3 regions of the Solitalea canadensis DSM 3403 genome follow, and region 1 is predicted to be linked to each of the others. Evidence: riboswitches for the same ligand, from Rfam matches in the RefSeq annotation. Region 1 holds a riboswitch; each other region holds the start of a gene.

Region 1 (8,146 bases):
AAAACCACATTGTTTAGCGATTGAATTACAAAGTGTCACTAAATCTTCCCGCAATTCAATTCCAGTCACTTTAGCTTTAATACCCAGTTTGTTTACCAAATAATCATAAAGAGCAAAAGTCAGATAGCCTTTGCCTGACCCCATATCGATTGCTAAAAAATTATCTGTTGAAACTTTCGCATTTTTAACAAGGCTCTCAATGATCTCAATATATTTATTGATCTGACGGTATTTATCCGCCATTGATTTAATCACTTCTCCTTTTTCATCCGTTACTCCTAAATAAAACAAATACTTAGCATCCTTTGCATCAACCAGACGAACTTTAGCTTCATCATGCATTTGACTTGCCGATTGCTTAAAAGTTGGTTTCGTTTCTATGATTGAAGGAATACGCTTTTTATTCAGTTTCAAAGCAATATCGGCTTCCGTAGTAAATAAGATCGCAGATAAAAAGGGATTATTTATATAGGTTTCAAGAACAGAAATTGCATTTTCAATATCTAAATTCTCCACCTTATCCTGAGTTTTATAGTGATAGGTAAGAGAAAGCTTAAGTCCCTGCTTTAATTGTACAGGTTTTACATAAATATTGAGTAAATCTGTATTGCCAATTGTTTTGGCTAAGGTTAATTTTGAGAAGGAATCTTTTTCTAAACTTGCTCTCAAACGGTCAAAAAACAACTCGTAAACCTCTGTATTATTCTCCATTTGTCTCTCCTGTAAAAATACAAAGGTACGTTTTTTAAATGCACCTTTGAGTTTGCTTTTCTACTTAAGTAAACTCAATAACTGCTCCGCCATTAATGGAACTCCTATACTGGCTTTCTCATTAATTATGGTTACTCCATTTTTCACATCGGGAGCATTGGGATCAACCAAGAACTTTGGTATTTTAAAAGGGACAAAATTCATTAAGCCAGCAGCCGGGTAAACTTGTAATGATGTTCCGATAACTGCAAAATAATCGGCTTTTGAACAATGTTTTGCAGCCGGATCAATCATTGGAACAGCTTCACCAAACCAAACTACATGTGGACGAAGCTGAGAACCTTTTTCGCACTTCTCCCCCATCTTGATTTCATAACCCTGAATATCATAGGTAAGGTTTGGATCTAAACTACTCTGTGATTTAGTAATGATACCATGCAAATGCAATACATTGGTCGATCCGGCTTTTTCATGCAGGTTATCAATATTTTGCGTTATTATAACTACCTCAAAATATTTCTCAAGATCGGCTAAAGCATAATGTGCGGCATTGGGTTGAGCTTCAACAACAGCCTTACGTCGCATATTATAAAAATCCTGCACTAATTCAGGATTACGACGCCAGCCTTCAGGCGTAGCAACTTCGTTTATATCATACCCTTCCCATAGTCCATCACTATCTCTGAAGGTTTTCAAACCACTTTCTGCACTAATTCCAGCTCCTGTAAGTATGACTAGCTTTTTCATCGATATCTTTTAAATCTTCAGCAATTTAAGATATTGATTACTGATGTACCAATAAATCTGTAAACCAAAATCCATGCTGAAATAAATCTTGTGCCGTTTTTACCTCATAAGGTTTAAAAACCGTTTCACCGATTTCTACCTTAATCTCCTGTTTAAATATAGGTCCGGCATAACAAAAACTATGAAATTCTCCATTTTCGCCACAAGAGTCTACATCAGCAGGCAGTTGATTAATCAGCTCTTCCGTTATCAATTTTCCGGCGAACTCTTTTGCCAGCAAATCAGATTTCACACAACATAAAATGGATTTAAAACCAAGCGCAATAAATTCATTAACCAATAACGCAGTATCTTCTTTCCAGAGTGGAAACAAGCCTGTCAATCCGGCTTTTTCCAGTAACTTTTCACGGTATACTTTTAAATCTTCGAGGAAAATATCTCCATAAATAATTGCCTCAACACCTTCTTTTTTTAATTCGGCAAATACCTGTAGCAGATTCTCTTCATAAAGCTCATTGGTACATTCCTTAGGTACAAGCATTTTCTTTAAAGGAATACCAATGCTTGCAACCTGGGCATCCAGAAGATTTTCACGAATTCCATGCATTGATATTCGCCTATACTCCTCATTAATGGTAGTGACCAGGAAAGCAACCTCCGTTTCAGTCTCCTTTAAAACTTTGTACAAAGCAAATGAAGAGTCTTTGCCTCCACTCCAAAACATTGCTGCTTTCATATTTGAGTTAGATTTGAGATGTGAGATGTTAGATTTGAGATATGGGATTTGAGATTTTGGACCTGCTTAACGATTTGAAAGTCTTACATCTCAATCCTATCTTCAGAATCTCATCAATTTCTAAGACGTTACTTATTAAATTCAAAAAGTCTCGAATCTCAAATCTCATATCTCCCATCTAAATTACAACGTAAAAGAAAGACCTCCATTCAGATTAAATCCACGGGTATTATAGCCTGTAATTTCCGTGTATTGTTCGTTTGTGATGTTTCTAAAGTCAACAAATACCTTAAACATCTTGAATTTATATTCTGCATAAGCATCCAATAAGAAGTACTTATCCAATGTTAAATTAACCGACTGAAAAGTATTGGTATCAAAATATGGATCCACTCGTTGACCAACAACTTTCAGATTGGTCGAGATAAATAAATTATCGGTTACCTTATAGCCTGCATTAAAAATGAAGGAGTTTCTTGGCATTCGGTAAAGGTTATTAAAAGAACTGGTTGCCGTAGTTACTTTGCCATAAACCAGTGCATAAGAAGCTTTGACGCTCAAATCCTTGATTACTTCAACCTCACCTTCAACTTCCATTCCTTGATCGTCCTGCTTATTATAATTTACGTATTTAGTTGTGAATGCTATTACATCCTTACCCTTACGTTTAAATGCATTTAAACCTAGTTTCGCTTTGCCGTCAGCGAAAACAGTTTGAAACCCGGCTTCAAATGTTTGTACTTTTTCCGGATTCAAATTCGGATTACCATATACCGGTGCGTATAATTGGTATAATGTTGGAATTTTAAATGCTGAAGAAATGTTGACAAAAACTTTTGTATTCTCTTCAATAATTAACGATGGATTAATTGTATAGGTAAAATTATTACCATAAATACTGTGATAGTTAAAACGCCCCCCTAACTCAAGGTTAAAACCTTTGATATCTTTTAGAAATACCGAGGCATAAAGGCTGCTTAATGAATTTTTGGCTGAATCACTATTTAATTCAGTCTTATAAACACCGTACTGACTTATACTATTATTTGCCTGATTTGTGTTAGCGTATCGAAAACTGCCTCCAGTTAGCAACTCCAAATGGTCTACTAAAAGGAATCTTCCATAAAGATCAACATTATGGGCCAGTCCTTTGGTATCATTAGAGCTGTATTCTTTGGGGCCTGCGATTGAATCATTTAAAAATGATCGTTTAACATCACTGTAATTATAATTCAAGAACAGATCTGATGACTTTATTTTCAGATTACTGCTAAAACCTGCACTAAGATCTGATGATTCACCTGTATAATCTCTATCATCTGTAAAAGCACCATAGTCAACAGCCATATTTGTTTTGCTATAACGCACAAATGGTCTGATCATCAAATTTTCAGTGGCCTTAATACCCATATTGAAATTTAATGATTGCAATTTGAAATGATCATCATCAAACTTTTGTTCGTCTGATAGGTGTTTCTTCACCGTGTCTTTCGCCGCCGAAAAGCCTTTTAAATATTCATGAGTTACCGAAAAATTATAATCGACGCGGGATAAAGAACCGGATATGCCCAGACTTTCTTTAAAATCCTTATAACTACCTGCTGTAACTAATGCGTTTATATTAAAAGGCTTAGCACCGCCTTTTTTTGTGATGATGTTGATTACTCCCGCAACTGCATCAGAACCATATAATGTTGAATGACCTCCTTTTAATATTTCAATATGATCAATCATATCTACAGCAATCAAATTCAAATCATAATCATTGGTGATTTGTGAAGGGTCATTTACGGGAATTCCGTCAATAAGGATAAGCGTATTACCAGTTTGCGAACCACGTAGATAAGTAGAAATATTGCCACCTCTGTTTCCGTTAGCATTGTTAAAATTTAATGAAGGCTGAATGTTCAGGATATCCAAAATACTTTTCCCTGAGCTTCGTTCTAATTCTTCACGGCTAATAACAGAAACTACTTTTCCTGTTTCTGATTGCTTCTTCGCAAATTTCGTAGCCGTTACAGTAACTTCATCAAGAGCTAATTTTTTCTCTTGTGAATAGGCTACTAATGAGGTTGTAACCGTTAAGGCAAAAAGTGTAAAGGTTTTTTTCAATTTTTGATAGTTTATGAGGTTAATAAAAAACTCATAACCAACAAGGAAGACAAATGAAAATACGTCAAAAAAGAGTATTCACATTCAAGCTTTGGTCCCCGAAAGCCATGAATAAATTGAATGCTTTGGCAGGTCTTCTGACTTACTCTTTTCCGTCGCCTTCCCATTTTTAAGAGTTATCTCTGCAACAGTGGCGTTAGGTTGACGGACATAGCTAAACATAGAATGCTTAACTGAGCTTACAGCAGCGGGCCTGTTCAGGATTTTCACCTGATTCCCTTTTAACTCCGGACAAAAACCGGAGACCAAATGCGATGTAAAATTAGGACTTGATTTATTAATTGCAAAAATTGAAATTGAGGTTTGCTTAAACCCATTATATGAAAAAACTTATTTGGTTAACTATTATCACTTTATGCTGTCTCAATTATGCAAATGCACAACAAAAAGAAAATTTAATAGAGGAACTGTTAAAGTCAAAACCGGAATTGTTTAATATAATTTTAAATGACTCAACTAAACATGAGGTTCAGATTGTTTATACTCAGATAGACCGAGATAAGAATAATAAACCTTCATTTACCACTTATACTTATAATGTAGATCGGAACCGTTACTTTTTCCCTGCAAGTACTGTAAAACTACCTTTATCATTACTTTCACTAGAGAAAATAAACAATCTTAATATTAAAGGATTAACAAAGGAAACTCCATTAAAGATTGATAGTGCATCTCGTAAACAAATTGCCGTGAGCACTGATACTTCTGCTGTAAATTCCTTGCCTTCAATTGGACAGTATATTAAGAAGATTTTGTTGGTAAGCGACAATGATGGATATAACCGCTTATATGAGTTTTTAGGTCAGCAGTACATTAACGAAACCTTAAAGCAAAAAGGGTTTAATGATGTAAGAATATTAACCAGGTACATTGTTGGTGACGATACCATTACCGCTCGCTATACCAATCCCATTCAGTTTTATAATGAAAAAAAAATCGTTTATAGCCAGCCGCAGATTTATAATGAAACGGATTATTTCAAGGGTTTGAAGCCGATCATGAGGGGAATTGGCTATATGAATTCAAAAGATTCGATTATCTATAAACCGTTTAACTTCGGACTAAAAAATTGTTATCCGTTAGAAGAGCAACAAAAATTGCTTCGCACACTAATGTTTCCTGAAACGGTTCCCTCATCACAGCGTTTTAACCTTACGAATGACGATTATAACTTTCTGTACAAATACATGTCAATGCTGCCTGCGGAAAGCAAACATCCTGATTATAGCAATGCTAAGGAATACAAACCTTCTATTGTTAAATTTTTGATGTTTGGTGATAAAACTGATAATATACCTGCTAATATCCGTATCTTTAATAAGATTGGTGATTCCTATGGCTATCTGATCGACAATGCTTATATCGTAGATTTTGATAAAAAGGTTGAGTTTATGCTTTCGGCAGTAGTTTTCAGCAATGCTGACGGCATTTTTAATGATAGCAAATATGAATATGAAACTATTTGCTATCCTTTTATGGGTAATTTGGGGCGACTGATCTATGATTATGAAGTAAACCGTACGAAGAAACAATTACCTGATTTAAGCAAGTTTAAGTTTGATTATAAGAAATAATTTACCTCATCCCCAACCCTTCTCCTTGAGGAGAAGGGCCGGGGATGAGGTCTACTCAAACCAGTTAAATAAATCATTCAGTTCCAATTGCTGTTTTTCCTGAGTTGGAACATCTCTGATAATTCTCCCTTCTGCAAATTGTAAAATCCGGTTTCCGTAAGTATGAGCATCTTTCAGATTATGTGTTACCAACAAAGCCGTAAGACCGTATTCTTTGATGAGCTTGTCGGCAGTAGTCATTATTAAATTGGCCGATCTGGGATCGAGCGCAGCAGTAGGTTCATCTAAAAGCAATATTTTAGCTTCATCCATCACACTCATTAACAATGTTAAAGCCTGACGTTGTCCGCCGGAAAGACTTCCCATAGGCTGGTCTAACTTGTTTTCCAAGCCCATTTTCAATATTGAAATCTTTTCCTTAACCCTTTCTGCAAATTGCTTATCCGTTCCTATTATCAGCTTCTTCGACTGAGTTCGCAGTGAGGCCAACCTGAAATTTGTTAGAATAGTCAGATCAGGAGCTGTACCTATTAATGGATTTTGAAACACGCGGGAAATCCATTTACTCCGCTCGTATTCCTTAAGGTTAGTCACATCATTATTTTGCAGTATAATTTTCCCTTCTGTAGGTAAAGTACTCCCTGCAATTAAATTCAAAAAGGTAGATTTACCTGAACCATTGGCGCCAACTACTACCACATACTCTCCAGCGTTTATAGCTAAATCAACATTCGTTAACGCTTTAACTTCATTTGCGTTACCTTTATTAAAGCTCTTGGAAACATTATTTACGTTTATCATTATTCTTTGCGGAGTCGGAGTTGAGGAATACTTACAATTATCAATACAAAAACTGCTGTAAACAATTTTAGCAAGTTTGGATCAACACCCAACGATAACGTAAAGGCTAATACCAGTTGAAATACCACTGCTCCCATAACAACCAATAAAACTTGCAACCATACACTCCGGATAGCTAGCCAATTGTTTAACGTTTCACCTATCATTACAGAGCCTAGGCCCACAATTACAATACCTATTCCCATATTAATATCGGCAAAACCCTGGTATTGAGCTACCAAGAAACCTGCCGTTGCCACTAATCCATTGGAAATCGCTAAGCCAATAATTTTCATTCGGTTAGTATTTACGCCTAACGCCCGGATCATTGCCTCACTATTTCCTGTTGCTCGCATGGCTAATCCAAAATCAGTTTTCAGCAATAATGATAATCCACACCATAAAATACCAATGATGATCAATAGCACTATAAAACTGTTGATATCCATATCAGCACTAAATGAAAAAACCTGAAAAATGTTGCTAACAGATAATAATGGTAAGTTAGAGCGGCCTAATATGCTAAGGTTGATAGAATATAAAGCTGTCATAACTAATATTCCAGCTAATAAAGCATTTACTTTTAAACGGGTATGAATAAACCCTGAAATGCTTCCGGCCAATGCACCTCCGGCAACGGCCAATAAATAAGTAACAATAATCGAATAGCCGTTACTCAAGCAAATTGCTGTAATAACAGCCCCAAGTGTATAACTTCCATCGGTTGTAATGTCAGGTATGTTAAAGATCTTCATGGAAATAAAAATCCCCATGGCGATGGCAGAGAGACTTAAACCCAATAATAAGGCAGTTATGTAAAATGTCATTTATAAAATGGTAATTGCTAAACCGGAATATACTCCAACTTATGCGAAATTAAAACTCATCGTTGAATGTTAAACCATTTTCTTTAATTCCTCTTCTAATTTATCGAAGTTTTCTTCATTGGCATCAATAGCAATAACCTTTACTTTATTGCATTCATTTGGAGTATTAAAAATCATTTGGAAAACTACTTTTGTTTTATCCCCTACTTCATCAAATGTTACCACCAACTGAAATTCTGGTCTGTTCTCTTGGAACATTAAACACTCTATTTGATGCTATTACACAATCTGTTGGAGGGTTAATAAATGCTGTGCTTGGTAAAATTGTAGTATTACTAATACCCGTTGTGCGATTTGATTTCACATATGTGAATTTAAAGCATAAATTATCATATAAGTCAAAATCGCCTCGTACAGTTCGGAAGAGATGATTTAAATACTCGCACTAACTGTCGGAGAACTGTACGCAGCGACGGCATTTTTTGCTTACTTTTTTTTGCTGAAGAAAAAAAGTGAGTCCCGCTGACAGCGGCGGGAGA
Region 2 (8,146 bases), 790 kb from region 1:
AACAGCCAAACAGGTAAACAGTTTGGGAATTCCTATTCAAATCTGTGGTAATGTAGTTAGAGATTCAGTCTTATTTAAAAGAGAAACAATCCGCTATTATGAGCCTTCTGGAATACCCCCAACTCCTGGTTTTGATGATGCTGATCATTCTGGTTCTGTTTGCGTCTTTAACGATTATCAATATTTATATGTTAGAACGGTTAACATTGATTCATCAGCTTTTGTTGTTTCTTCAACAGATTGGTTAACGACCTATACAGGAACATACGATTATCTAAATAGTAGTACGTTAATTTTAAAAATACCACTTAGTAAATTTTCTGCCAATCAATCAATTTTGATCCGTTATGTTGAAACTTTTGATCCTGAAAGTTATTATATTGATTATACCTTAGAAACTCCGATTTATGTTTACCTCAGAAGCATTAAGCGCGGGCTTTCAATTAACACGAATAAAAGTGAACTTGCCTATAAGATCAGCCCGTGTTGTAATCCAAATGAATAACTAATCAATTTATAGACTACAAAAAAGCCATCCCGGTTAGACCGGGACGGCTTTCATAATTATATTAAACAGGATCTTTACTTCTTACTTTTCGATTGATTCTATTTTTTCTTTTTTTTGTTAAATCATTTAATGTATTGATTTATAGTTTGTTCAATTGCAAATTGACTCAATAAATTACATCTTCTTTAAATTACATCTTCTTTATGAAAAAAATCATTGTGCTTATGGGAGTACTAGTGTGCTCACTAAGTTGTCAGAAAGACATTGATAAGGTTTATCCCAATGTAAACTCTCCGATTGTTAACAATTCAGCTTCAACTGTTCAATCTTGTGGTCCAACAGCCCAATATACTGTTGTTATGCATTCGAGTTATTTAAGGTATGAGTCCGATACCCATGAGATTAACCCTCCAGGTGTAACTCAGGAGATGACAATGGAAGATTCCAATGATTCATATAATCTCGGGGTTTCAATATTTCATGATCATCAGTTTGTCTATGTTCAAGCTGGATATGATGGTCTGAATTATATTGAGTTAACCTCAAGCGATGGCTTACGAACTTTTACAGGTGAATACGCTTATGTTAATGGAGAGTCGGCATTGAAATTTCCAATCTCAGACTTTTACACTAATGAAGTAATTATAGCTGACTTTAATTACCCTAGTACCTTTGAGTTTACAGACTATTATATTGATGGCTTTTTAGACACCGTTGTTAATTTCTATCTCTATAAATATGCAGATCCTCAAGGAGTATTTTATTATACCGTTAGTCCTTGTCCGAATCCAAATGAATAGCTGATCAATTTATAGACTACAAAAAAAAGCCATCCCGGTTAGACCGGGACGGCTTTCATAATTATATTAAACAGGATCTTATTTCTTACTTTTTGATTGCGCAGCTTGTTGCTGTTTAGTCATTTCCTCTAAACGCATTTGCCATTTAGATTTCTTGCCAGCGCTAGGACGTTTTTTGTTTTCCTGAATTTTTGCGTGGATAGCGTCTTCGTTAACGAATTTGCGGATAATGAACTGTTGTGCAAATGTGATAATGTTAGCACAGAAATAATAGAAGTTCAAACCTGCAGGGAAGCTGTTTAACGCGCCTAAGAAGATAATTGGCATAATGTAACCAATATACTTCATTTGGCCTGTAACACCCGAAATACGGTTATTCATCCATGTGTAAATTAAGGTGGAAATGGTCATTAATAAACACATTAAACTCAAGTGATTTCCGATGAAAGGAATATTAGTTCCCCAGGTAATTACCGAGTCATAAGTTGAAAGGTCAGGTACCCATAAGAATGATTGCTGACGTAATTCAAACGAAGCAGGGAAGAAACGGAAGAATGCCAGTAAGATAGGCATCTGTAGTAACAGAGGGATACATCCCGCTAATGGATTTACACCGGCTTGCTTGTATAACTTCAGGTATTCTTGTTGTAAACGGGTTTGATCTTCTTCGCCAACTTTTTCCTTAATAGCATCCATTTCTGGTTTTAACACGCGCATTTTTGCTTGCGACATGTATGAGCTATAAGTAATTGGCAATAAAACCAGTTTTAATATGATGGTTAAAATCAAAATGATAATACCATAACTCATATTAAAGTTATCAAGGAAATTAAACAGAGGAATTACTGCCCAACGGTTAATCCAACCTAAAGGTCCCCAGCCTAAGTTAACCTGACGTTGTAAGTCATTACCAACATTTTTAAGCGTATTATATTGGTTAGGACCGAAGTAGAACGTAAAGTTCAACTCATCAGTTGGTTTTGACTGATAAGGAATGGTAAGATCAGCTGAAAGTCTTTTTAAATAGGATTTTGTTAAATCTGTTTCAGTATTTAAAGTACTTCCAGGGAATTTATCCTTTGCAATTAAAACAGTAGAGAAGAAATGCTGTTTAAATGAAATCCATTTTACAGGCTCTTCATTCTTAACTTCTTTATCTTTTGTTTCTGATAAATAATCTACATCTCCTGCGTCTTTTTTGAAATAAACAGTAGTGTATCCTTGCTCACTCTTTTTATCTTTTTCTTGTTGGATCAAATCACTTTTCCACTCCAGATTTAATGCTTTCGCATTAGGAGAGATCAATTGATTCATACCCACCATTTTAACAGCATAATTTAATAAATAGCTGTTTCCTTTTAATGAATATACATAATCAATGTATTGTGTAGGAGAGAAGGCTAAACGTAAAGTAACGCTGCTAGAGTCTTTTCCTGCAACACTGAAAGAAGAACCTACAGGTTGGAAAAACTCATCGTTAGTATTAACATTCTTGCTGTTTAAAGGCAATTTAAAACCAAAGCGGTTGTCGTCACCGTTAAATAGAACAACAGGTTTACCGTCATACGATTTTTGACCTTTGATTTCGGTTGAGTAAACACGACCACCTTTGGTTGAAAGGATTACCTTGATCAACTCATTTTCAACAGTGATGAATTGTTGCTGTTGAACAGTTGAGGTATCGGCCAGATTTACACTTTTATTTGCAGCGGCCGGAGTTGTTTTAATGCCGGCTTTTGCATTTTTAATTGAATCGGTTTGGTGTTGGTATTGCTTCACTTCCGCTTCGTTGGGCTTCATAAAATAGCCCCACGCAAGCAAAATGGCAGCAATCATAAACATACCGGTGAAGGTGTTTCTATCCATCTATTGGTTTCTTAATTCTTATTTAGATTTCTTTGGATTATTCTCGTAATGGTAAGTTTTAGCAGCATCCACAAATTTAACAAACAGTGGGTGAGGGTTAGCTACAGTACTTTTTAATTCAGGGTGAAATTGTCCGCCTACAAAATAAGGATGATTTTTCAATTCAATGATTTCAACCAGACCAGAATCAGGGTTGATACCCGAAGTGATCATTCCTGCATCATTGTATTGTTGTAAATAATCGTTGTTGAACTCATAACGGTGGCGGTGACGCTCAGTAATTCGCGATTTACCATATGCGCTAAATGCTTTAGTTCCTTTCTTTATTTCGCAAGGATATGCACCTAAACGCATTGTTCCACCCATATTAGTGATTTGTTTTTGTTCTTCCATCAGATTGATCACCGGATATGGAGTATCAGGGTTCATTTCTAATGAATGTGCATCACTTAGGCCTAATACGTTGCGTGCAAATTCAATAACCGCACACTGCATACCTAAGCAGATACCAAAGAACGGAATATTATTCTCACGAACATATTTGATAGCATCAATTTTACCTTCGATACCACGGTTACCAAAACCCGGAGCAACAAGAACACCGTCAAGTCCGCCTAATTTCTCGGCAACATTTTCAGCATTGATATGCTCTGAGTGGATGTATTGTAGGTTTACTTTGCATTCGTTTTTAGCACCGGCATGAATAAATGATTCACAAATCGATTTATAAGCATCCGGAAGTTCAACATATTTACCAACTAACCCAATTTTAACTTCAGAAGTAGGGTTTTTAAGCTTGCCTAAAAACTCTTTCCATGAATCAAGATTTGGCTCGTCTTTAATAGGTAATTTTAGTTTGGTAAGAACAATACGATCTAGCTGTTCTTTCAACATTAATAACGGAACGTCATAAATGGTTGAAGCATCAGCCGATTCGATTACTGCATTTACGTTTACGTTACAGAATAGAGCGATTTTCTTACGTAAATCTGGCGTCATTCTATGCTCAGTACGGCAAACCAAAATATCAGGGTGAACACCGTACTCCATTAACATTTTAACCGAGTGCTGGGTTGGTTTGGTTTTAAGCTCACCTGCAGCAGCTAAATAGGGTAATAACGTTAAATGAATAACCAGGGTATTAGTTGAACCATGTTCCCAACGGAATTGACGAACAGCCTCAATATACGGTAATGACTCAATATCACCTACGGTACCGCCTAGCTCAGTAATAACGATATCGTATTCACCAGTATCTCCTAAACGCTGAATATTTGCTTTTATCTCATCAGTGATATGAGGAACCACCTGAACAGTTTTTCCCAAATAATCACCTCTGCGCTCTTTGTTAATTACATTTTGATAAATGCGGCCGGTAGTTACGTTGTTGGCCTGTGAAGTTGGAACATTTAAAAAACGCTCATAATGACCTAAGTCAAGATCGGTTTCTGCACCATCCTCGGTTACATAACACTCTCCGTGTTCATATGGATTTAAGGTTCCGGGATCGATGTTTATATAAGGATCAAGCTTTTGGATGGTTACCCTGTACCCCCTCGACTGTAATAATTTAGCTAATGAAGCTGAAATAATTCCTTTCCCTAACGACGAGGTAACACCCCCCGTAACAAATACGTATTTAGTCATAATCTGAATTGATCGCTGCTGGTTACGGGTTGCAAAAGTACGAAAAATAATGGTTGCTTATCTTAATGATTTTATTTTCTCGTAATCTTATGGTAAAATTTTGATTAAAAATAAGATATGAAATCAAAATGTTCACTTTAATGCTCGATTAGTAGGACTGACTTCAATAATAACCGCAGAAGAAAAACTTATTCCTATCTTTGCGCCGTTAGTTCTTTATCTTGTTATAATGTGGTTCTGGTATTGTTATGCCAGATTAAAAAGGAACCGTGTGCAAATCACGGGCTGTCGCGCAACTGTAATTTATATTGATTTCGATCAATTATAATAAGTCAGGATACTTGCCTCATTATTCGGATCAATGCTTTCGCGATAAAAAGCAGTAGTCAAAAGTTATATTTCTGTCGTTTAACCAATCTTCCTCCTGACGACCGGATTACTATTATCTTTTATTTCTACACTGAATCGTGAATAGTTCACAAGCATAAGCCATGTTTATTTGTATTTAGTTGTTAATCATAAATTAAATGAAATGTAACGCAAAGGAATATTGTCAGAAACTCGTTGAAGAAACTGAAAAAATCAATTTTAAAGCGCCATTAAACAGCTGGGATATTTATATCCAAGGATTTCAACGTAACTCTTTATTACTAAAAGATATAACGAACCTGAAAAAGTATGCGGTGGAGAATAAATGGAATCACGACTTTAATTTTAATCAGAAAATATTCCACCAAGGACTGACCATTATTGTAACTGAGCCAGATTTGAGAATTGTTTTTGCAAGTCATAATATGCTCGAAATGAACGGTTATTTACCTACAGAAGTAATAGGAAACAAACTAAGTATGTTTCAAGGGATAGATACGGATCAAGTTGTAAAGGATAAAGTCTCAGTGGTGGTTAGCAATAAGTTGCCTTTTGAGGTGAGTATTTTGAATTACCGAAAAAATGGTACTCCCTATACCAGCAATATTCAAGGATTTCCGGTATTTAACAGAAAACAGGAACTGGTTAATTTTATAACTTTTGCAAAGGAAAGTTGATGGCAAATCACGAATCAAAAAACTGTCCACGGTGCAATGCTTCATTTGAGTGTAAAGCCGGAAGCATTACTCAATGTCAATGCTTTGGACTCACATTTAATGAGGAGGAGAAAGAAGCGATAGCTTGTGGCTATAACGACTGTCTTTGTCGTAATTGTTTGCTGGAAATAAAACAAGAGATAAAATTCAAAGCGCTCATAGAAAAGAAAGAACAAATTAACACCATATTAAAAACAAGATGAATATAGAAGAAAAAATAAATCTCTCAGAAACCCGAATCTTTAAAGCCGTTTTTCCTAATACTACCAACCACTATGATACGCTATTTGGCGGAACAGCAATGCATTTAATGGATGAAGTAGCTTTTATTACGGCAACCCGTTTTACCCGCAAACGTGTAGTAACCGTTTCTTCAGATCGCATTGACTTTTCAAAGCCAATTCCGGCAGGAACAATTATCGAACTGGTAGGTAGAGTTGCACATATCGGAAATACCAGTTTAAAGGTAAGCGTGGAGATTTTTATCGAAGAAATGTATTCATTTGAACGTGAAAAGGCTATTACAGGAACTTTTACTTTTGTGGCTATAGACGAACATAAAAAGCCGGTGAGTGTGGTGTAGTGTTACATCATTAATAACTTCATATGATTGTCATCCTGAGGTACGAAGGATCTGTTGATTCATTGCGAAATATGTTACAGATGCTTCGTACCTCAGCATGACAACGCTATTCTCTCTTTAGGAAAAAATCATTTTATTTTTTCCAGATCCTCGGGAGTATCAATTGCAATCGTATCAATATCAGTTTCCGCCATTTTTATCTTAAAGCCATACTCAAGCCAACGTAATTGCTCCAAAGACTCGCTGAGCTCGAGTGGAGACGGATCTAAGTTGATTAGCTGAAACAACACTGCTGATTTATAGCCGTATATACCAACATGGTAGTAATAATCCTGTTTGTTTAGCCATTCATGTTCTGCAACGTTTCGCAAAAATGGAATAGGTGAGCGACTAAAGAATAATGCTTCGCCTTTTAAGTTCATTACCACTTTAGCTACATGTGGGTCAAATACTTCTTCAGGCTGTTTAATTTTCTTATACATACTCGCCAACTCGGTTTCTTTATCGTCAAAGCAATGAATTAAATCACTTATTTGTTTTGGAGAGATAAAAGGTTCATCGCCCTGAATATTAATGACCACCTCATAATCAGGAAAAGCTTCCGCAACTTCTGCACACCTTGAGGTCCCGTTTAGGTGGTCTTCTGACGTCAACATAGCTTTGCCTCCAAAGGCGATCACATGATCATAGATGCGTTGGTCATCGGTAGCAACCACCACTTCATCAAGTTCCTGACAAAGTTTACATTGTTCGTAAACACGTCTGATCATACTTTTACCTTTGATTTCTACCAATGGTTTGCCCGGAAATCTTGTGGATTGATAGCGGGATGGAATAATGCCTAAAAATTTCATTTATGTTGGACTGTCTGCAAATGTAATCTTTTTGCAAAGGTTATGTCAAACACAATGCCTAATCCGAGAAGAAGTGAAGGTTTCTGTAGACAAACGGGAAATTATTCCGAAGAACACAGACATCTTCATTGAGTTCTTCGGAATAATTTTAGGTGAAGGACTATAAGAACATTCCCCCAGAAGCCTCTAAGCGTTGAGCATTGATCCAACGTGCGTCATCAGTACATAAGAAAGCGATCACACCGCCAATATCCTCAGCAATACCCACTCTGCCCAGTGCTGTTTGTGATGCAATAAAACCTTTCACTTCAGGATGTGAGTCAAAGTTCGCTTTGTTGAAATCAGTATCAATTGCTCCGGGTGCTACAGTATTGGCTCGGATACCACGTGAGCCTAATTCTTTAGCTAAATACTTGGTAAATGTTTCGATAGCTCCTTTCATAGAAGCATAAGCACTATAACCCGGAATTACGAAACGAGCCAAACCGGTTGAAAGATTAATAATACCTCCGTTATCAGCTAATAAGGGGAGAAGTTTTTGTGTTAAGAAATAGGTTCCTTTAAAATGCACATTCATCAGACTATCAAACTGTTCTTCCGATGTTTGAGCAAATGGAGCCGCCCAGTCGATACCGGCATTATTGATCAGGTAATCGAATGTAGAGCGATCCCATTTTTCGGTTAATATTGAATTAAGTGTAGAGGAAAAATCATCATATCTGTTGAGTGATCCAACATTTAACTGAAGAGATGCAGCCTTAACCCCTTTATCTTCGAGTGCCTTTACCACAGCTAAGGCCTCT
Region 3 (8,146 bases), 950 kb from region 1:
ACTGCTTGATTTGATCAAGAATTTGATCAATGGATTGAAGGTCATGCTGAAGAATTGCATTCATAGTTGGGTAGTTATTTTATTTAATAAAATCTAATGGTACAAAAAAGGTCTATGTTCATCAAAAAACACAGACCTAGTCAATACGAGAACGAATCTAGCTAGTCGTTATCTTTAAAGCAAAAACTGCCTGGAATAATTCCTACTTTGCAAGAATCAACAGGTTTACCTGAAGGCAAATACCTATATAGAATCCCATTTTGCAAATAATCAATGGCGTCTGTTATGTATACTTCTGAGGTTTTCGGATTAATCCCTAAACCATAAAATAATTTATCTTTTTTTCCTGGATTCTTTTCAGGAATCAATGGATTTGCCGAAAGCTGTTGAGCGTTAACTGGCATTTGCCATACACCATTATTTAAATAATAAATAGTGTCCCGATGGCCGTTAATCGTAAGTTTTGAAGGTTGGTTTTCACCTTTCTCCATGTCAAACACTTTTTCGATAGAAAATGTTTTAGCATCGATTTTAATTAATGAAGGGTTTTCGTATCCGTATGGACTTCCCTTATATCCTCCGTCACAAATCACCCAAACCTTATTGTTCTTATCTATCACAATGCTGTTTGGTTGTTTCCCTACTGTTATCTCTTTTACCACCTTATCTGTATTGGTATCTATTACTAATACTTTGTCATCATATGACCAACAACTCACGAATAACCAATTATTATAGATCACCATTTGTTCAGTAGGATGCTGATAAAATTGTGAATAGTTATTATTTACATCAATTTTACCTGTTACAGTGTAGGTTTTAGGGTTTATGATGGTAATTGCTTTGGCATACAAATCGGTTACGTAGGCCTTTTCATCAGACATAAAATAGATGTAACGGGGAGATGTTAAGCCAGTGATCTTACCCACTAGCTTAAACGTTTTTATATCGATCACATATATCTTTCCTGAATTATTTACAACAACGTACCCCAACCCATTTCTAATCTCCATTGATTGAGCTACATCCCCTAATGGAATTCCATTGGCAGTAAAAAAGGCATCATTAATAATCGTTTTTTTTTCCGGTGAGTAATACGATAACGACGCATTACCGTACATAAAGTTTCCTTCATTAGTTATAAATACACCGTCAGCATCATCATAAAAAACATTTTCTCCTACAGGATAATCGTCTTTCATGCACGACTGAAAAAGGAATAGCATGAACACAAAAGCAATGAATCTTTTCACTTTAAAAACTTGCTTTAATAGTTAAATAATAATTTCGACCAGGCATTGGACGGCGCAGAATAGTTCTATATTCTTCATTAAAGAGATTTAACACCTTAACCTGAAGTCCAACATATGTTTTACGAAGCTTGAAGTCTTTCCCTATAGCCATATCACTCATCAAATAAGGGTAAAGAAAATCGCGTTTAGTTTCCTTCTCGTTACTGGTAGTAGTGTATCGCGTACTGTAATAATTGAAAAAATAGGAAATGTAATAACCTTTATAAGCAATATTACTGAACAGGTTGCCAGAATATTCCGGAATATATACTAATTGCTTACCAACCGATTCATCAGCCCAATTACGTGGGTCGTCATTATTTACGGAGTGTGTCCATGCAAAATTAACATGTGATTTAAACGTAAATCGACGACCTCCGGAAATTCCAATCTTACTTTCCACACCTTTGGATTTTACTTCACGCATATTTTCCGGAACCCAAAATTGATTATAGGAAGGCAACCAAATAATCCAGTTTTTTACCGTTGATGAATAGGCATTGATATCTACCCAAAAATTAAACGTATCATTTAACTTTTTTGAAATAGATGTTCCTATTTCAATAGCATTAGAACGCTCCGGTAAAAGATTTGGATTTCCTCCGGGTAAGTAATATAAATCGTTGAGTGTTGGATAATGGAAGGTCTGACTAATATTCAACTTTAGTTTCCAGTCGTAATTTTCATTGATAAGAAACTCTGTGCCTAAAAAAGGAGAGGCATAATAATCTCCATCAATAATTCCTTGTCGAACTAAAGCTGTTAAGAATAAGCGTTTAGTCAGATTGGCCTCTGCCGATAAAAGAAAGGATAAATCGCTTCTATTTTCTTCATAACCAGTCATTTTAACTTCTTCTGCTGAGATGACTTTACTTAGGGTGTAATCCAATCTTCCCTTCAATTTCAATTTATCCTCAATGAAGCTTTTATTCAGTTCTGATTGAAAATAAAATGAGTTTGAGGTTGCTGTTGAATTAATAGCTTTAACAATATCTCCTCCACTGATCTGATTTTTAAGCCAAAAATCAAGGTCCTGGTGATCATAACCTAACCTAAGAAAATAATTAGCTGAATGTTCATATCTATTCCATGAAACAACAGCTTTGAGTGTTTCATCAAATTGGCTGTTTATATTGGCGTTTTCATCGGCTTCACTGGTTGTTAATCTTGGTAATTTACGATCCGTATACATCGACCATATATTAAAAGAGAGCTGGTCTTTTAACGTGGGCCTGAAATAAACCTCTTGTAATATCCCTGCTTTATGATACTCTGCTTCTTTATTAACCTGTATTGGATATGGAGCTAATGGATTTTCAAGATCTTTTATTTCTTTGTTTTTAAATGAAAAGTCATTAGCCGAATAGCCGTAATATAATCGCGTTTTAGTTTGCCATTTATTTGCCACATAGTTTAGCTGCCCGAATTCATCATAAGTTGAATAACTTCCGAGTCCCTGCACAAACTGACCACTCCAACCTTTTTGGGTAAGCGGTTTATTATCTAGCTGAATACTACCGCCTATACTCCCACTCGTATTGGAAACAGAAGCTCCTCCATGACTTAAATTCACATCGTCCAGAAAATAAACGGGTATTAATGAAAAATCAACCATTCCCAACATTGGTGAATTAATATTGATTCCATTCCAGGTTACCTGAGTATGTGAAGGAGCAGTTCCTCTAAATGATGCAGTAGCCAGTGATCCACGACCATAAGATTTAATAAAAACAGGGGTATTTTCACTTAGTAATTCAGCCAAACTGCTGTTTACGTTTCGCTGTAGAATCAACGTATCGATTCGGGTTTGTGAGGCTCCCTTAACTTCATATTTAGATTTCGCTGTAACCGTAACCGTCTTTAGCCTTTTTACACTTGAAGAATCCTGTCCCCATAAAGTAACCGAAAACAACAAAAAAGGCAGGAGTGCAATCGCACTCCTAACCTCCATTTTTGCACTATTCTGGTTACTTTCAGTCTTTAGTCGGAAATATTTCATGCAGTTCTTATTTCAATAAAGAAATATTGGCGGCTCCGGAAACTTCAGTTGAAGCTTCTCCTAACCAGCCACCATCCTGGTTCATTCCATTGTAAACCTTTACAAAATCAATTGCTGATAGTTGTACTTTATTCCCTTTGCTATCAATTGCCCATGAAATGTCAAATGAGTTATATTTCTTCGCTTTGTATTCATCCGAATAGTTATCGACATAACCATACTTATAAGCAGAAAGAATAACCCATCCCATATTATTGATTGATTTATTGTTTGGAAGCAGTGTTCCTTCAAAAATCAGCGAATCCTGATTCTTGGCAAATGTTGGGTAATAGTTATTTTGGGTATGATATTCGTTGGCCAGCACAGCACCTTTATTACCCTTACTGTCTTTCCATTGCACATCTGTTCCAACCTTTTTAGGGTTATAGTAAATGATCTTGTAATTTTTAGCTGTAGCAACATTAGTGGACTCACTTCCTGCTAATTCATACCAGGTATCGTCAGGCAATCCGTTACCGTTGAGGTCTTGCATTACCATTACAATTCCAGGCTCTGAACTTCCCTCAAAAGCATTAGCATACACGGCAATATCATCTCCATTCCCATTCACAATGGAATGGTCAAATCCGAAGATTACATATCCCCCGAAGCCACCTAATGAAATCGTTCCATTTCCTGACTTTCCAATAAGTTTTTGTGCACCATCAGGAGTGCCTAATCCGTCTTGATTAACAAACTGTCCTGGAGCTGGTAAAAACTCAAATACTTTTGAGATATATGCACTACTTGTTGTAATAATCGGACGAGGCACATAAACAGGTCCTTCGTTATCCGGATTTATATCGTCGTCATTTTTACAAGCACTTAATGTTCCCAAGGCCAGTAAGGTTAGAAATAGTAGTTTTCTCATGATTGGAGGATCTTCTTATTGAAATACGGCAACTGCAGGGAAATAGAAACCTTCGAAATTAATTTCCTTTACTTTTTCCCCGTTGCTGGCATTAAAGAAATAAAGAGAATTGTATTTATAGTTTTCACCCCATCCTGATTGCACTGTATATGCAATTAGTTGTTTTTTAACAGGGTCGAATCTTAAACCGCTACCATAAAATACTTTGTTTTCAGGCAGCGTAACAAGTGGCTTGCTTAACGAGGCTTCGTCGCCGATTACATATTTATAGATTTGAGTAGGTGACCAACTTGAGCTTCCTGATACAAAGTAGATGGCGTTTTCAGAAGTTGAAGCAGTCAAGCTACCAGGTTCCCAAGCATACCATGATGCAAAAGGGGCTTTCGGAACATTAATTTCTTTAAATGTTAATGTTTGTGGATTGATTTCAATTAATGAGTTTTCAGTTGCTGCCCATAAGCTTCCGTCTTTTGACAAAGCAAAACCAATTGCACCTTTAGCATAATTTTTAACTACAGCCAATGTTGCACTATTAATAACATAAATCCCATTGGCTTGGCTAATTACGAATGCATATTTATCGTTAGCCCAAATAGCGCCTGTTTCTCCGGCAATACCATTGATCTTTGTACCAATAGCAAATGTTGATAGATTAATAGGATAAACACCATCGGCAGTAGTAATTAAACCTGTAGTAGCATTAATACCACAAAAAGCACGACCATTTGCAGGTAATTCAGTAATCCTTCCGGTTTCCTTTAAAGAACCAGCATCAGCAACTACAAACGGACCTTGTTTTGAGACAATATATAGCTTGCCATTGAAAACAGAACCATATTCAGTACTAACACCAAGTTCTTTACCAGTATTTTCTTTTTTAAATACATTCGTTCTGATGGTATCTTCACCATATTTATAGAAGTTTACACTGCCATTTTCATGTCCGAACCAGCCTTCGTTAATAATAAAGAATCCATCGGCATACTTTCCAGGCGTTATTGGCTCAATGATATCCTTCTGATCATCTTTGCTACATGCAGTAAAGAAAAGCGATACTAAAAGGGGTAAATAAAAGAGGTACTTTTTCATTGTTTTTATTAGATTAAAAAATTAGTAACAACAAAAACAGCCGTACAGCTAAAAAAACAATGAAGTACAAATAGAGAATAACAAGTATCTCAAAGCTCTAACTCCCGAAAGCTTGCAGGCTGTATACTTGGCAGGTCTTCTGACTTATCCCGGCTTAAGAAACACCTTCCCATTCCGGAACGGAACAGTGGCATGAGTTTTATTCTTAAGCTTTTGAATGGGATTTACAGCAGCGGGTACTGTTCAGGATTTACACCTGATTCCCTTTTAATTAATAACCATTGAGTAATAGTTATTAAACCAAAGCGTGGCAAATATAAGTATTGATTAGTTAATAGATAGATAAAAATGTAAACTTTAACTATTATTATCGATTGTTTTGAGAAACTACTAATTCATAGTGTTCAACAGTAGGAAATGGATCATAGAATTTGTGTAGCAGTTCTTTCCAACGCTGATACTCCACTGAGTTTCTGAATCCTATTGTATGATCTTCCAAAGTTTCCCATTCTACCAGTAATAAATAGCGGCTAGGTTTTTCAATACATTTTTGAAGTTGATGCCACCTGTAACCATTCATAGAACTGATTATTTGCTGAGCGACCAGAAAGTTTTCTTCAAACTGTTCAACTTTATCGGGGATTACATCTAAGATGGCTTTTTCTAAAATCATATACTTTTTTAACTCAATAACATTGAATTGGCTTGGAGAAATTAAAAATAAGTAACGAGAGTTAGAGATAAGAAAAAAGTTGTAAAAAGCGTCGAATTGCTATGCATATCAGTATCCAGTAAATCACCTGAACATTCAGTTTAATAAGTCGGATGAGAAATTATTATTCGCCGCTTGGTCTGAACTTACATTTTTAGGAATCAGAACATTGTTTTTATCTATTGTTTCTTAAAAAATTATAAAATAACAATGCATATAAGCTTATTCAATATTTTGAGTCAATTTAGAAAGTTCAGTGAACAAGAGTTGAAGCTTATCCAATCGCAGTTAGTGTTTCGAACTGTAAAGGAGAATGAAATTTTGCTGGAAAGGGGAGCAATTTGCAGAGAGATAATTTTTGTTAATCATGGAGTGCTTCGCACCTATATTAATAATAATGATGGAGAAGAATTAACACATTATTTTATTAAAGAGAATCAGTTTATTGCTGATATTGAAAGTTTTAACAGCCTTACTCCGGCAACGGAAAGTATACAGGCGATTTGTGATTCAGATTTAATAATCCTATCGAGAAAGGGTATTGATTTCCTTCTTTCAACCATCACTCAATGGCAGGAAACCATGTTGCAAATTGCTCAAAAATCATTAATGGAGAAGATATACACACGTAATGCCTATTTAGGAGTGGATGCTACTTCCCGTTATTTAAAATTTATTGAAGAGCAGGGTGATATTGCATTACGTGTTCCCCAGTCAATAATTGCCTCTTATTTAGGTATTACTCCTCAATCACTTAGCCGTATAAGAAAACAAGTTCGCTAGGACTTTTTTACCATTTGGTAATTGAAGCCTGTTTCTATTTTTCAAGTTTTGTGGTAAATAAAACAGAAATCAATATGAAAATATTAGTAACAGGCGCAAATGGCCATTTAGGCAACAACATTGTAAGGTATTTGCTAAATGAGAATATTCAGGTGTTTTCAGGTGTGCGAGCTGGCGCCGACGTCTCGATGCTTACCACTCTATCTACAGAAATTGTAACGCTTGATTATAAATCGGTAAAACAATTATCAGAGATATTCAGTCAGGGCGATGTAGTTATTCATACCGCCGCGGTATTTAAGCGTTGGGCCAGAAATGCACAGAAAGAGATAATTGACCAAAATGTAAACTTATCAGAAAATATTGTGAATGCCGCTGCTGATGCGGGCATCAAAAAACTTATTTACATTAGCAGTTTAGCCGCATTAGATGACACACAACAGCCAATGGACGAAACCAGTTGGAATCAACTTAAGCAACGGCCTTATTCGTATTCAAAATCACTCTCTGAACAAAAAGCCATACAAATTGCTAAAGAACGCGGCTTGACCATTTCTACTTTATTGCCTTCTGCTATCATTGGCGAAAATTTCAATGGATTAACTCCCACTCTTAAGATATTTGCTGACATAGTTAATAATAAACTCCCTATGATACCCCACTTTAATTTCTTGTTTATCAATGTGAAGGATGTTGCAAGGGCAGCTTTTTTGGCAATTGAATATGCTAGAGATGGTGAGCGATATATTATTTCGGATACTTGTAAGTATAGCATTGAACAAGTGTTTGAGCTGGCACAGCGTAGTTTTCCACAGTTGAAACTGAAAAAGCCTTCCATTGCTCCAAAGCCAATGTTGTATTTTATGGCATGTCTGGGAGAGAATATAAGTAAGATTACAGGAAAGGAACCTCTATTGACTGTTGAAGATCTTAATGAGTTATGGAATGCATCGCCTCAGGTAAATGTTTCAAAAGCTAAGAGAGAACTTGGATTCGAAGCATCAGCTGTTGAGGCAGGTATGCTCGAAACATTTAAGTTTTTAAATCCTGCTTTGCGTTAGATTTTTGTATTTGACTAGCTTTTGGCTATTAGCTATTAGCCTGCATCAACGATCAGTTTTGTTATCATTCCTCATCCGTTTACTGAAGTCAACTGCAATGAAGCAATTGTCTGAAGCGGATTAGCTTTTAGCCTGCACCAACAAGCAATCCGTTGTTATCCTGAGGCACGAAGGATCTGTTGGTTAAATGCGAGCCTGGACAATTCATTTCCGGACAGGATACCTTTTATACCTGACGGTCTTACATCGTTTCAGGTATTGCGCCATCAGGTGCAACAGCTCGGTAGGTATAGTCATTTA

Evidence for each region. Region 1 has a riboswitch for cobalamin ahead of SOLCA_RS06895 (TonB-dependent receptor plug domain-containing protein). Riboswitches for the same ligand answer to the same signal wherever they lie in the genome.
Region 2: linked by a shared signal. The riboswitch ahead of SOLCA_RS10320 (PAS domain-containing protein) and the one ahead of SOLCA_RS06895 (TonB-dependent receptor plug domain-containing protein) in region 1 are both predicted to bind cobalamin.
Region 3: linked by a shared signal. The riboswitch ahead of SOLCA_RS03010 (DUF5074 domain-containing protein) and the one ahead of SOLCA_RS06895 (TonB-dependent receptor plug domain-containing protein) in region 1 are both predicted to bind cobalamin.

What each region holds. Positions count from the first base shown of each region.
Region 1 covers NC_017770.1:1,693,293-1,701,438, reverse strand. Annotated here, with positions in the region: gene SOLCA_RS06910 (class I SAM-dependent methyltransferase) at 1-711, opposite strand, end outside; gene SOLCA_RS06905 (SIR2 family NAD-dependent protein deacylase) at 772-1,458, opposite strand; gene SOLCA_RS06900 (Dph6-related ATP pyrophosphatase) at 1,496-2,194, opposite strand; gene SOLCA_RS06895 (TonB-dependent receptor plug domain-containing protein) at 2,378-4,306, opposite strand; cobalamin riboswitch at 4,417-4,631, opposite strand; gene SOLCA_RS06885 (serine hydrolase) at 4,687-5,940, shown strand; gene SOLCA_RS06880 (ABC transporter ATP-binding protein) at 5,992-6,741, opposite strand; gene SOLCA_RS06875 (ABC transporter permease) at 6,741-7,607, opposite strand; gene SOLCA_RS06870 (SRPBCC family protein) at 7,677-7,865, opposite strand.
Region 2 covers NC_017770.1:2,479,034-2,487,179, reverse strand. Annotated here, with positions in the region: gene SOLCA_RS10340 (hypothetical protein) at 1-505, shown strand, start outside; gene SOLCA_RS10335 (hypothetical protein) at 712-1,308, shown strand; gene yidC (membrane protein insertase YidC) at 1,387-3,174, opposite strand; gene SOLCA_RS10325 (CTP synthase) at 3,193-4,821, opposite strand; cobalamin riboswitch at 5,037-5,184, shown strand; gene SOLCA_RS10320 (PAS domain-containing protein) at 5,349-5,867, shown strand; gene SOLCA_RS23955 (cysteine-rich CWC family protein) at 5,867-6,109, shown strand; gene SOLCA_RS10310 (acyl-CoA thioesterase) at 6,106-6,489, shown strand; gene kdsB (3-deoxy-manno-octulosonate cytidylyltransferase) at 6,618-7,343, opposite strand; gene SOLCA_RS10300 (SDR family NAD(P)-dependent oxidoreductase) at 7,504-8,146, opposite strand, start outside.
Region 3 covers NC_017770.1:742,472-750,617, reverse strand. Annotated here, with positions in the region: gene SOLCA_RS03030 (pyridoxal phosphate-dependent decarboxylase family protein) at 1-64, opposite strand, end outside; gene SOLCA_RS03025 (DUF5074 domain-containing protein) at 162-1,253, opposite strand; gene SOLCA_RS03020 (TonB-dependent receptor plug domain-containing protein) at 1,255-3,291, opposite strand; gene SOLCA_RS03015 (hypothetical protein) at 3,299-4,201, opposite strand; gene SOLCA_RS03010 (DUF5074 domain-containing protein) at 4,217-5,290, opposite strand; cobalamin riboswitch at 5,403-5,610, opposite strand; gene SOLCA_RS03005 (antibiotic biosynthesis monooxygenase family protein) at 5,658-5,963, opposite strand; gene SOLCA_RS03000 (Crp/Fnr family transcriptional regulator) at 6,213-6,785, shown strand; gene SOLCA_RS02995 (NAD-dependent epimerase/dehydratase family protein) at 6,860-7,846, shown strand.